DNA from 2 places in the Peribacillus sp. NPDC094092 genome. Region 2 is predicted to be linked to the other one. Evidence: riboswitches for the same ligand, from Rfam matches in the RefSeq annotation. Region 2 holds a riboswitch; the other holds the start of a gene.

Region 1 (7,207 bases), on a different contig from region 2:
CGATTTATATTATGGCTGACCCAATTGAAATTAAACAGTTGATAATCAATATCGTCAAGAACAGCATTGAAGCGATTGAGGATAATGGGAAAATTGATATATCGCTGAAAATCATCGATGGACAAGCTGTAGTCAGCGTGAGTGATAATGGCATGGGGATGGTGCCCGAGCGCCTAGAACGGATTGGTGAACCTTTTTATTCGACGAAGGAAAAGGGCACAGGGATCGGACTCGCGATTTGCCGGAAAATCGTTCATCGACTTCAAGGGGAAATGCATTTTGAAAGTGAGATAAACAAAGGGACGACGGTTACAATTCGTATTCCGTTGGCTACTGGACAATAATAAATGGTACTATGAAAGATAGGAAAAGTTATATATTAAAGGAGAACGATATGAGCGAATTACCTGAATTAGTGAACGATAGAAAACCATATATACAAGAGGTCTGGAAAAAGTCTGGATTCGGACAACTTACCCCGATTCAAACGAAAGCGATTCCGGTGATTGTCGAGGGAAAAGACATCATGGCCGAATCACCGACGGGTACCGGAAAAACATTAGCGTATTTACTGCCATTGCTGGAAAAGATAGATCCTGAAAAGAAATCGCCCCAAGCATTGATTTTGGCATCATCACGAGAACTGGTCATGCAAATCAATGAAGAGGTCCGCATTTGGTCAGAGGGAAGCGGCATTACGGGTGCAGCATTCATCGGCGGTGCTAATGTGAAAAGGCAGTTGGACAAACTGAAGAAGCGTCCCCAGGTGATTGCTGGAACACCAGGGCGGATTTATGAATTGATTGCCCAAAAGAAATTGAAGATGCATGAAGTAAAGACGATAGTACTTGATGAAGGTGACCAATTGATCACTCCAGAGCATATGGGAACGATCAATAATATTATCAAAACAACGCTAAAAGACCGGCAAATCATGGTATTTTCAGCAACCTTGCCGGAGGAAACGGAAAAAGCCGCCAGGGGATTCATGAATGAACCCGAAATGATCAAGGTCGATAAGCATGAAAAAATGGAATCAAAGGTGGACCATCTTTACTTTGTTGTTGAGAGACGGGAAAAGTCCAAGATTCTCGAGAAAATCACAAGAATTAAAGATGTGAAGGCCCTTGCCTTCCTGAATGATATAGCAGAGCTGAGCGTCCTGCATGAAAAGCTGAGTTATAAAGGTATTGAAATGGGCGTACTTCACGGTGAATCCAACAAAGTCGACAGGGAGAAAGCGTTGCGCAAGCTTCGTTCCGGAAAATCCCCGATGCTGATAGCAACGGATGTAGCGGCAAGGGGGCTTGATATTAAAGGTCTTACTGCGGTCGTTCATATCGATATGGCTGACAACATCGAACAATATATCCATAGATCTGGGAGAACTGGGCGAGCAGGTGCTGATGGCACTGTCATTTCAATCGTAACGGAAAGAGAAGAGCGAGAGTTGAAAAAAATGGCCCGTGAACTGGAGATTCCATTAACGAGAGTGACCTTCTATGGTGGAAACATTGTAGTCGATGAATGATACGGAAAAAGGGACGGCCAGGCGGCTGTCTCTTTTTTTGCAAATGCCCGTTAAGAATTAAACTTAAAAATTTGCTCATTGTGCGGAATCCCACTACATGCCGTTTTCACTTTTCTGAATATGGCGGGATTCCCAGTAGAAATAGGAAAGTGCCCGTTGAATCAAATGGAACGCTGGCTGCCCAGCCACCAAAAAAATGATAATATCCCTGCAAAGCATTGGATGCTATCGATTGTGAAAAAAGCCTAAATTCAGGAGTTCATTAATGGGGGATGATCATGAATGAAAACGCTTCCTTTATATGGTTTTTTGACATATGATAGCAATAGACATAGGTTAGGAGGAGACGGTATGACAGGAAAGTATAATAAGTTTGAAACGGCAGTCATCCATGAAGGATATGACTCGAAGAAACATTTAGGAAGCTTGGCAACACCCTTATTCCAAACCTCAACATTCACTTTCGAAAATGCCGAGCAAGGTGAAAAGCGTTTTGCCGGTATGGAAGATGGATATATTTATTCTCGCCTAGGAAATCCAACAGTACAAGTGCTTGAAGAAAAGATTGCCGCTTTGGAAGGCGGGGAAGCTGGCCTGGCTTTCGGTTCAGGCATGGCTGCCGTTTCAGCAGTGCTTTTTGCGTTAACAAAAACAGATGACCACATCCTGTGCTCACAAGGGCTATATGGTTGTACATTTGGCCTACTGCAGCTAATGAAAAATAAATACCGCATCACACATGATTTTTGTGAAATGGATTCAGAAGAACAGGTAAGGAAAATGATCCGGCCGGAAACGACCTGCATATATGTAGAAACCCCTATAAATCCGACGATGAAAATGATTGATTTACAGATGGTGGTGAGAGTTGCGAAGGAATATAATGTGACGGTCGTGGTCGATAATACATTCTCGACTCCCTACCTACAGAGACCGCTCGAATATGGCTGTGATATCGTCCTTCATAGCGCTACGAAATATCTTTGCGGGCATGGTGATGTCGTTGCAGGCCTTGTCGTCGGTAAGAAGGAATTCATGAACCAGGTAGCCGGGACTACACAGAAGGATATCGGTGGAATCATTTCACCATTCGATGCCTGGTTACTATTACGGGGGCTAAAGACCTTGCCTGTCAGGATGGACCGTCATTCGGCCAACGCAATGGCAATTTTTCAAGAACTTAAGAAACATCCAAAGGTGAAAAAGGTATATTATCCAGGTGATGAAGCTTCAACGGATTATTATATTATGCAAAAACAAATGAAACATGGCGGCGGACTTATCTCTTTCGAACTGCATGGCACAAAACAGGATGCACAGGAATTCCTCGATAAATTGAAACTTATCAAAATAGCCGTAAGTCTAGGGGATGCCGAAACATTGATCCAGCATCCTGCTACGATGACGCACTCTGCCGTTCCTGAAGATTCACGGGAGCAAATGGGCATCAGTGACCAGCTTGTCCGTCTCTCAGTCGGCCTTGAGGCGTGGGAGGATATCTGGCAAGATCTTCAGCAAGCATTTTAATGTACCATATCCCTCATTTGTTCCTCTTATTTTTAATGAAGATGGTGATGGATACGATAAAAGTGATGGCAGCCAGGATAAAAGAAATGTCCGTGATTAACGGATAGGCGTCGCTATTTCGTATCCCGATGCCCATGAATGCCCAAACGAATACGAGAGGATAGCACCAATCCCGGTTTTTACCTGCAAAGACAAAGGCCAAGGCTATTGCTGCAATCAGCAGGACGATCGTCCAGATTATACTGGAAACCCCAAAACCGTCCCATTTAATATAGGTGAGGTAATAAGAAATGTCAGCTATTGTTGCAACACTTACCCATCCTGTATAAACGGAAAACGGAAATAGGTCGAAAGCATCATGCTCCACTTTTTTTACTCTTGTATAAATGACCATTAAAATAGTCAGCAGGGCAATGATAATGAATACGGATAATAAAAAGCGTTCATAGTGCCAGGCCAAAAGCCAAGCGCCATTCAGGACACAGCTTAAAGCGAACCAAGGGAAGGATGCCTTATAAGCAGGGCTGTTTTGATGTTTACTTAAGAACTGCCTGAATACCCAGATGGCGAGCAGGAAATAGATCAAGCCCCATATGGAAAATACATAACCGGCAGGAGTGAAATGGACATCCAGTTTATCGGAAATCTCTCCTGATGTTTGGCCGTTCAATGGCAGATAATTGGCTAAAAAATTCATCGTGACGACGAATAGATAGAGAATCAAATTAATGATGGAAAAAATCAATGGGCAACCTCCTTGTATGAATTATGATCTTTCTACCCTTATTCCACATATTTAGCCTGATTAACCTTTAGGAGCACATCGGGGTTGCTTGGGGGGCATTTTTCCATAAAGAGAGGAATTTCCTGTAACAATTGAACCATTTAAGGTTAGAAATTTTACATCTTCACTTTATGGTGATAAAATATTCAAAGATTCATATTATTTTAGTCCTTCGGGGTCGGGTGAAAATCCCAACCGGCGGTGATGAAGAAATTCTAAGCCCGCGAGCCTGATAAAGGCAGGATTTGGTGAGATTCCAAAGCCGACAGTACAGTCTGGATGGGAGAAGGACGTGTGGAACCCAAGTGTATACGTACGCCTAATTTTTCGAAAATGAAAACGTTAGGCTTTTTAGGTATACAATTTTTTTCACTCATTTCTCCTGCTAACTCCTTAGGCCATCCTAAGGGGTTTTTTATATTTTATAAAAGGGGGAAAAGCATGTTTACGGGAATCATTGAGGATATCGGTACCGTACATTCCTTGAAAAAAGGAAAGAGCAGTATGGAGTTATCGATCCGTTCTGAAAAAATCCTTGAAGATGTGCATCTTGGGGATAGCATTTCAGTCAACGGGGTCTGCTTAACGGTAACATCCTTCACGAAAAGTTTGTTTACGGTCGACGTTATGCCGGAAACGGTCAAAGCTTCCTCGATCCGGACGTTAAAATTGGGATCACCTGTTAATCTCGAACGAGCAATGAGTGCACAAGGAAGGTTTGGCGGTCATTTTGTTTCAGGTCATATCGACGGAACCGGAACGATCATTAAAAAAGAACGGAAAGAAAATGCCGTATATTATGTAATCCAATTGGAAGAAGGGCTTAGTAACTTCTGCATTCCAAAAGGTTCCGTGGCCATTGATGGAACGAGCTTGACGATATTTGGGATCGAAAGGAACCTTTTGACTGTATCACTGATTCCATTGACTCATCAGGACACCATATTGGGACAAAAAGCGGCTGGCGATATCGTTAACATTGAAAACGACATGATAGGGAAATATATAATACATCAAATGAAAAATGGCAATCCAAAACCAGGACTGAATTTAGAGTTTTTGGCAGAGCATGGATTCTAATAAAGGGGCGGTGTAATGATGTTCCATACAATAGAAGAAGCAATAGAAGATTTGAAGGCTGGCAAGGTAGTAATCGTATCCGATGATGAAGACCGTGAAAATGAAGGGGATTTTGTAGTGCTGGCCGAAAAGGCGACACCGGAAGCGATTAATTTCATGGCGACCCATGGGCGTGGTTTAATTTGTACAACCATCACTGAAGAACTCGCCGCGAAATTGAAACTGCATCCTATGGTAGGTGAAAATACCGATCATCATGGCACTGCTTTTACGGTAAGTGTCGATCATAAAAGCACCTCTACAGGAATCAGTGCTTTTGAACGGTCCTTGACCATCCTTGAACTTCTTAATGAAGATTCTGTAGCTGAAGATTTCCAAAGGCCTGGTCACACTTTTCCGATAGTCGCTAAAGAAGGCGGCGTATTGAGAAGGGCAGGCCATACGGAGGCATCGGTGGATTTGGCGAAGTTATGCGGTGCCGCTCCAGCTGGTGTCATTTGTGAAATCATGAATGAAGATGGGTCGATGGCCCGAGTAACCGATTTAGAAGTCATCGCTGATAAATTTAACCTGAAATTCATTACGATAGCCGATTTGATTCGGTATCTTGAACAAAATGATTCAATTGGGAAACAGGAACTTGAACTGAACATCCCGAAAGCTTGAAGCATTATTTAGGAATTAAATCTTAACGTGGAAAAAATGATATTGTTTTTTAAAATTAGGAGGAATTAGACATGGGGAAAACTATTGAAGCACAATTAATCGGATCAGGATTGAAAGTCGGTATCGTGGTAGGAAGATTCAATGAGTTTATCACAAGCAAGCTTTTAGGAGGGGCAATGGATGGCCTTAAGCGTCATGGCGTTGATGAGAATGATGTTGACATCGCATGGGTTCCGGGTGCTTTTGAACTTCCGTTAATTGCTAAGAAACTTGTGAATACAGGTAAATATGATGCTGTAATCGGTCTAGGAACGGTCATCAGGGGTGCCACTTCACATTATGATTATGTCTGCAATGAAGCAGCTAAAGGCATGGCTTCCGTTTCTTTGGAAACAGGTGTACCGGTTATCTTCGGTTTACTGACAACTGAGAATATTGAACAAGCCATTGAACGTGCAGGGACAAAATCAGGTAACAAAGGCTATGAAGCAGCAGTTAGTGCGATTGAAATGGCCAACCTTGGAAAATTAATAGAACAGTGATTTCACATAAGGAAGCCGCAGGGAATAACATTCCTGCGGCTTTTTTATTGTTGGATTGGAAATGCCCCGATTTCAAAGAATGTGCGGTTTCAGTAATAAATCATGGGAAATAATGAAATGTTAGGTAATTCAAAAAAAAAACGGACAAAAGCATCACGTAATGGAAGCATGATAAAATATGCGGATATGATTGTGCTACAATTGTAAAGATTGCAATTGAAATTCATGACTTTAGGGAAAAGTAATTTTATTAGTTATTAGGAGGGGTTTGTGTGTACCATCTCTTTACACATAATGATTTAGATGGAGTCGGCTGCGGCATTGTAGCTAAGCTGGCATTCGGAGAAGAAGTAGTGGTTAGTTATAATTCGATTGGCCGCCTCAATCAGAATGTAGGAGCATTTCTTGAGCAGGCCAAGATTGAAGATACTTTGATCGTTACCGATCTATCGGTTGATGAAGATAACGAAAAAATGATTACTCAGTTTGTGGAAGATGGAGGCAAGGCACTGCTGATTGATCATCATAAGTCAGCACTGCATTTGAATGAACATGATTGGGCATCTGTAACTGTCGAACAGGAAGATGGTAAACAGACGGCAGCGACATCATTATTCTATCAGTATGCAGTTGAAAATAATCTGCTGGAACCTTCAGGCATTGTCGCTGAATTCGTTGAATTGGTTCGTCAATACGATACCTGGGAATGGGAAGTCAATAAAAATACAACGGCAAAACGATTGAATGACCTGTTTTTCATGATTCCGATAGAGGAATTCGAAATGAAAATCGCAAATAAGCTGTCCACGGCTGAAAGTTTTACTTTTGACGAAGTGGAGCAAACTCTTCTGAATGTTGAAGAGAGTCGAGTAGAGCGGTACATAAACAGAAAAAAAAGAGAAGTATATCAGGCTACGGTTGGTCCCCATACAGCTGGTGTGGTCCATGCAGAGTCATACCACTCGGAATTGGGTAATGAACTGTCGAAAGAGTTCTCGCATCTGGATTATATAGCCATCCTGATGGTAGGAAGTAAAAGGATCAGCTTCCGGACAATCCATGATGATATAGATGTTT
Region 2 (7,207 bases):
AACCTGTACGGCAACATTTAATTGGGCTTCTTTCGTGGAAGCACCAAGATGCGGTGTAGCAATGACGCTATCCAGTTCAAGCAGTTTATGGCCAAGTGGAGGTTCTTCGACGAAAACGTCCAGAGCGGCCCCTGCAACATGTCCTTGAACTAACATTTCATATAAATCATCTTCATCTAGAATTCCACCACGGGCGCAGTTCAGTACATAAACCCCCTTTTTACAGGTAAGCAGTTTTTCTTTATTGATTAATCCTCTAGTATCATCCGTTAGTGGTGTATGAACAGTGATGATGTCTGCTTTAGGAAGCAAGTCATCTAATGGCATGGCCGTTACGGACATCTTCTTTGCACGATCGACAGTCAGGAACGGATCATAGACAATGACATCCATGCCAAACACTTTAGCACGTTTTGCAATTTCCCCTCCGATACGTCCAAAGCCAACTATACCTAATGTTTTACCACGAAGTTCAGTTCCCGTATATGAAGAACGTTTCCACTCTCCATTCTTCAGTGAAGCATATGCTTGCGGAATGTGGCGCATTAATGAAGCCATCATCGCAAATGTATGTTCAGCTGTTGAAATGGTATTGCCGTCAGGTGCATTAACCACGACAATCCCGCGTTTTGTCGCTGCGGGGATGTCTATGTTATCAACACCGACACCAGCGCGTGCTATAATCTTTAACTGTGGCATACGGTTCATTAAATCTTCCGAAACCTTCGTTGCACTTCTCACAAGAATTGCATCGATCCGATCCAGTTCGTTTGCAGCTTCCTCTACGGTTTTCTGAATGAGATGAATATTGGTTGCCTCTGATAGCGGTCCGAGTCCTTCTGGTTTAATGGCGTCTGCTACTAAAATCCGATACACGTCTAAACACCTTCCTAGGGAAAAGAATTATCTTAAATTTCAGTTAATTTTACAATTGAAATGCCAAAGATGTCAATTTGGCGTATCTGGATGTAAGCGTTTAATAACATGATTTTTAGCTGATCATCTAATTAATGTCGTGATATAAATGGCTTCGTCTTCGTTTGCATAATATAAAAAAATTTTTGCTATTCGTTTTAAACCTTTCAATGTGGCAATCGCTATTCATCCTGAATGCATTAACTGAGAAAAAATGCTATCAAAAAAAAGGAATTTCAGATATAATGGAAAGTATAAAAATTTATAGGTCTATCTTCGGGGCGGGGCGCAATTCCCCACCGGCGGTGATGAAGGAATTTCCTCTTCTAAGCCCGCGAGCCTTACAAGGCAGGATTTGGTGTGATTCCAAAGCCGACAGTATAGTCTGGATGGGAGAAGATGGAGGTTCCTGAATGCGTTTCAACAGTTATTTGCTGAACGTTTGTTTGATGTAACCTTTAATTTATCCCTTTAATTCTATTGGAATTAAAGGTTTTTTATTGAGCATCAGCATATTTTGGAACCCAAACCTCTTTTTCAGGTAGATCGGAAAAGAAGGAGAGAGAACTATGAATAAGAACAAAGTGAAAAAAACGGTCACACTTGCGATGATGGGGAGCATTTCCTATTTATTGATGCTTTTAAATTTCCCGTTTCCAGGATTCCCGCCTTTTCTCAATGTCGATTTTAGCGACATACCAGCATTGATGGCGGCATTGATTTTCGGTCCAATGGCAGGCATTCTAGTCGAGTTCATTAAAAACCTATTGGATTTAGTCATGACAGGGACCTTGACTGCTGTACCTGTGGGGCATATCGCTAACTTTATAGCCGGCATCCTGTTTGTTTTGCCAACTTATTATGTATTTAAGAAAATCAATTCAAAAAAAGGGATGACGTTCGCTTTACTTGCTGGGACAGTTTCCATGGCAGTATTCATGAGTGTTTTAAACTATTTTGTTTTTTTACCGGCATATACCTTCTTCATGGGATGGGATGCAATGTCGGCGCCCGAGTCAAGAAAGTTCGTTACGACGGCAATCTTGCCTTTCAACGTGATAAAAGGCGTGCTCATCACATCTGTATTCATGTTGCTGTTCATTAAATTACAGACATGGATCAATAAGCAATCATTATATAAAAATGCTTAACTCATTGACGATAAATGAAAAAAACAACCGGATATCCATATTCGGTTGTTTTTTTAAGTCTGTTTTTTGGGTATGAGAAGATGCAATCCGACATTGGCCAAAAGAAAAAGCCATTCTCGATTGAAAATGGCTTGTACCGTTATTCGAATTTTAGTGCATCCCCGTCAAATGCCTCGTCAGCAACTTTAATGGAATCCGTTGGGCATCCTTCAAATGCATCCATCATGTCGTCTATAAGTACATCTGGAATTTCAACGATTCCCTCGTTATCGTCAAGGGTAACAAATGCAATCCCTTCGTCATCATAATCATATATATCTGGTGCAGCTGCTCCGCAAGCTCCACAAGCTATGCATGTTTCTTTATCCACAATAGTAAATTTAGCCATGAATATAACCCCTCCTAAGTTGATTAACAACTGATAATCTTTTTATTTCAGATTATTATCTCTTTCTTATTGTAAGACCGAATGCCAAACTTTTCAATAGAAATTGTATTGATAATAACTATCAAGTAGCAGAATGTCAATGAAAAACATCCATATAATTAATCTGGTTCTTTCCATGGTTCGTCATTTAGTCACATAATTTCCCTTGTATTCATCAATAATAACGGCGATTTTAGCAGTTTTTTGTTACAATGGGGTTATTGGTTAAATGAAACAAGGATGTGAGTCCCATGAATAATTATCTACAGGCCATCATTCTATATGCGATAAAAAAATTTCAAGGCGAACGTTCCATTTATGCTATATACCATATGCTGCAGGGTAAGAAATCGTCACAAACAATCCAGGATGCCCATTTATTCGGGTTAACGGATATTTTTGGGACAATACCCCGATTTACCCGTCAGCAATTAAATCACGACATAGAACATTTGCTTAAGCATGACATGATTAATTTAACGGATAAACCTGATGCGTATGAAATTAGTATGCAAGGTGAGGGAATGTTAGTCGATTACTTTAAAAGTAATCCTTTCCCGACGTATATAAATGGTTGGAAGTATCACAATATCACCCCGGTTTTCTGGGGAAGGTTAAACTTACTCATTCAAACCATATCCCATATTGTCCACAATGAAAGACGTTTTTATCCGATACAACGAAATCCTAAAATCCAATTTTTCGTAAAGGAATTTTTACATGTCAATCGTCAGGATCGAGCGGTGATTGCACAACATCTATATGATGAACTGATATCCCTTTTAGAAAGTCAAAATGATATGAAACGAGACATTTTCATTTTGAGGTTAACCGGAATAAACAGGATTGGTCTTACATTCGAACAAATTGCAAGAAGGAAAGATGTAGAAGAAGAGTATGTTCGCTTTACATTCCTTGACTCATTGCATCAAATGCTGATGGAAATGGAAAAGGGAAAGGATTACCCTCTCTTGTCCTCATTAACCAATGATTGGAAAAGAAGTGGGAATCCTCAATTGACACAGTCTACAAAGACAACTTTACGATACATCCAGGAAGGGAAAAATCTGGGTGAAATTGCTGAAATCCGCAGATTGAAGGTAAACACCATCGAAGATCACCTCGTGGAAATTGTCTTATCGGAAAAGGATTTTCCAATTTCCGATTATGTAACGATCGAGGATGAGAGGGAAATTGCTGAAGCCATTGAGGAACTTGGTACAAAAAAGCTTAAAGCAATCAAGCAGATGGTCGATAATAAACAAATAAGCTTTTTCCAAATAAGACTTGTACTTGCGAAAATAGGTGAGTGATGATGAATATAGAACGAGTCCTCAAAGAAAAATTCGGATTTGATGAATTCCGCCCTGGACAAAAGGAAGTGGTTGAATCATTGTTGTCCGGCCGTCATACCTTAGCGATGCTCCCGACTGGATCAGGTAAATCATTATGTTACCAGCTGCCTGCTTATCTCTTAAATAAGACTGTCCTAATTGTCTCCCCTTTATTATCTTTAATGCAGGATCAAGCAGATCAGCTGAAGATGAGTGGCGAAAAAAGTGTATTGACCCTCAACTCTTTTTTGACGCTAAATCAAAAAAGGAAAGCTTTCGACCGGTTACATAGTTATCGTTTTATCTTTTTATCCCCTGAAATGTTAAGTCTGGATGGTGTGATAAAATCCTTGAAATCGATAGACATAGGTTTGTTCGTCATAGACGAAGCACACTGCATCTCCCAATGGGGGTATGATTTCCGACCGGATTATTTGAATTTAGGAGAAGTGAGGCGTGAATTGAACAACCCGTTGACACTTGCCCTTACGGCAACGGCAACAGATGAGGTCCGGAGGGACATTGTTGGTAAACTCAATATAGGGCATGCCAAGGAAATGGTCTCATCTGTTGATCGGGAAAATATTGCCATTATTGTCGAGCGAATGTTCAGCTACGATGAAAAGCTATCCCGTGTGCTGGAACTTGTCAGGAAATTTACCGGAAGCGGAATTATTTATTTTTCCTCTAAAAAAGCGGCGGAATCAGTCACTGGGTTTTTACAGGATAACGGGATAGATAGTGTCAATTATTATCACGGTGGAATGGAACAGGAACAAAGGATGCTCATTCAGCAGCAATTCATTTCCGGCCAGTTGAAAATTATATGTGCAACAAGTGCTTTTGGAATGGGTGTGAATAAATCGGATGTCAGATATGTTATCCATTTTCATATCCCGTCCACGATGGAAGCATACCTTCAGGAGATAGGCAGGGCGGGACGAGATCGGAAACAAAGTGTGGCGGTCTTATTATATGCCGAAGGGGATGAAGGGCTTCCCCTGCATTTGATGGAGCAACAATTGCCTACGGATTCGCAAATTGATGGTGTATGTTCTTTCCTTAATGCATCTCACAAAAATATGGCGGATTTGACCCTCTCGGAAAAAGATCAGCTGTCTCAATCTTTTTCGTTGAACGAAATCCAGCTCCGTTTTTTTATGCAGCTTATCACGGGCAATGACCTAGATCAAATCGCAGAGATGAAAGAGTATTGTCAAAAGAGAAAATCGAACAATCAGGAAAAGCTGCATAAATTCCTTCACTGGATATATGCACAGGAATGTCGCCGTTTAGGGATACTGGACTACTTTGGAGAAAAGCATCTGGAAGTGAACCCCATCTGCTGTGATATCTGTGGGGTGGCTGTCGATAAACTGGCAGATGTATGGCCGGAAGTCAAGCTGGATCCCGTCGATTCCTTTTCCACTTGGAAAAAAGAATTGGCTAATATCTTATTAAAGAAGGAAAATGGCAATGAAAAATAAGCAAGCTGAAATAATTAAACAACTTACAGATAAACAGTTGCTATATAATTTGTTTCTTACACAAATTATTCTCTTAACGTTAGCCATCTTTTTAGGTATTATTTTATTTAAAGACCGTTCAGCTTTTTTCGACTTATTTATCTTTGATGATCTGAACATTTTACTTATTGGGATTCCTGCTGGAATCATTGTCGTGTTAATTGACATATTGTTTATGAAAGTGACACCATCTTCCTATCAGGATGATGGCGGTATTAACGAACGCATTTTCAGTAATTTGTCATACCCGATGATTTTTGCCGTTACTTTAATGGTTGCGATAAGTGAAGAAGTATTATTCCGGGGAGTGTTGCAAACACATTTTGGTTTGCTTATTACGAGCCTCATATTTGCAGCCGTTCATTATCGTTACCTTTTTAATTGGTTTTTATTTTTAAATGTTCTGGTTTTGAGCTTCTTTATCGGTTTTCTATTTGAAATGACTAATAATCTTATCGTGACGATGACAGCTCACTTTTTGATTGACTTTATCCTCGGTATGTTAATAAGGAACAAAAAGCACAGAGGGTTTAGCAAGAAAGGGGGTGACTTGAATGAGCCAAGTGCAAAAGAATGAAAAAGAAAACGATCAGGCCGGTGAACTTCGTTCGCGGATGGAACGTCAGAAGGCTAAGTCCTCATTGCCCAAGCGGAGCAAAGTCCACCAGAGTAAAAAGAAAAAAAGTAAATCGAAGAAGATCCCGATGATTCAATTATTAGCATTATTTTTTATTTTACTTCCAATTGGATTTTACACCCTTTATACATATCTGCAGGATAGGCCTGTACCTGTTGTGAAAAGTGACCAAGTCGTCTTTAGAGAGGAAGATACTGAATCGATTCCAACTACAGCTACTTCAGATGATTTAAAGGAAAAAGATTCGGCAAAGGCTGCAGCGGAGAAAGAAAAAGAAGAAGCTGAGGAAAAGGCCAAAGCGCAGCAAGAAGCTGAGGAAAAGGCCAAAGCACAGCAAGAAGCTGAGGAAAAGGCCAAAGCGCAGCGAGAAGCTGAGGAAAAGGCCAAAGCACAGCGAGAAGCTGAGGAAAAGGCCAAAGTACAGCAAGAAGCTCAAGAAGCTGAGGAAAAGGCCAAAGCACAGCAAATAGCTGCCGAAAAAGCGAAGAAGGCAGAAACAGAAAAGAAAAAGGCTGCCGAAAATGATAAAGCTGCGAAACCGGATAAAGAGGGATACAAGGTTGTCTTACATACTGTTCAAGGTGAAGAAACATTATTTCGCATTTCCATGAATTACTACAAATCACAGGAAGGGATTGCTCTGATCAGGGAGTGGAATGGGCTGAATGGCAATGAAATTTCCAAAGGTCAGGTATTGAAAATCCCCATCAAGAAATAACGATGGCACTCTGTCTTTATAGGCAGGGTGTTTTTAAGATTGTTTGACTTAATTCAGTATGAAGGTAAACGTGATAGGTACTTTATCATTTTTTCCTTTGCTCTTTCATATCATGATTTGAAAGAGCAGAGGAGGAAATGCGATGGAATCGACAATCATTTTATTGGATGAGAAAACGGATCAAGCAACAAAGCAAATGCTGCAGAATGTCGTAGATCGAAAGAAAAAATTCGAGGCACTTAAAAAGAAGCATCTTCAAAGCTTATGGGCAACCATGATTGTTGCTGCCCTTTTTATGATTTATCTATATTTTTATATCGTTGTACCTTATTCCTATTCCTTTTTCAGTATGTTTAGTGTTTTCGTGGATCATTTTAGCCATTTCCTTTTTTTGGCGGCAGCAATCGGCCTTTATGGATATATGGTATTAATTAAAAAAAAGCTTGATAAAGCTGAAAAGGAGTTTCAACTGTTACGCTGTGAAATCATTAATAAAAGT

The links. Region 2 has a riboswitch for FMN ahead of ACQKNS_RS14665 (ECF transporter S component). Riboswitches for the same ligand answer to the same signal wherever they lie in the genome.
Region 1: another riboswitch for FMN. It lies ahead of ribE (riboflavin synthase); the one in region 2 lies ahead of ACQKNS_RS14665 (ECF transporter S component).

The regions. Positions count from the first base shown of each region.
Region 1 is NZ_JBNNUC010000005.1:207,835-215,041, reverse strand. Features, by position in the region: gene ACQKNS_RS21675 (ATP-binding protein) at 1-344, shown strand, start outside; gene ACQKNS_RS21670 (DEAD/DEAH box helicase) at 395-1,531, shown strand; gene megL (methionine gamma-lyase) at 1,883-3,058, shown strand; gene ACQKNS_RS21660 (TspO/MBR family protein) at 3,072-3,803, opposite strand; FMN riboswitch at 4,007-4,137, shown strand; gene ribE (riboflavin synthase) at 4,284-4,922, shown strand; partial or broken gene ribB (3,4-dihydroxy-2-butanone-4-phosphate synthase) at 4,941-5,579, shown strand; gene ribH (6,7-dimethyl-8-ribityllumazine synthase) at 5,660-6,130, shown strand; gene ACQKNS_RS21640 (DHH family phosphoesterase) at 6,403-7,207, shown strand, end outside.
Region 2 is NZ_JBNNUC010000002.1:1,157,993-1,165,199, forward strand. Features, by position in the region: gene serA (phosphoglycerate dehydrogenase) at 1-876, opposite strand, end outside; FMN riboswitch at 1,184-1,320, shown strand; gene ACQKNS_RS14665 (ECF transporter S component) at 1,485-2,066, shown strand; gene ACQKNS_RS14670 (ferredoxin) at 2,206-2,454, opposite strand; gene ACQKNS_RS14675 (helix-turn-helix domain-containing protein) at 2,745-3,806, shown strand; gene ACQKNS_RS14680 (RecQ family ATP-dependent DNA helicase) at 3,809-5,314, shown strand; gene ACQKNS_RS14685 (CPBP family intramembrane glutamic endopeptidase) at 5,304-5,930, shown strand; gene ACQKNS_RS14690 (LysM peptidoglycan-binding domain-containing protein) at 5,908-6,708, shown strand; gene ACQKNS_RS14695 (YpbF family protein) at 6,851-7,207, shown strand, end outside.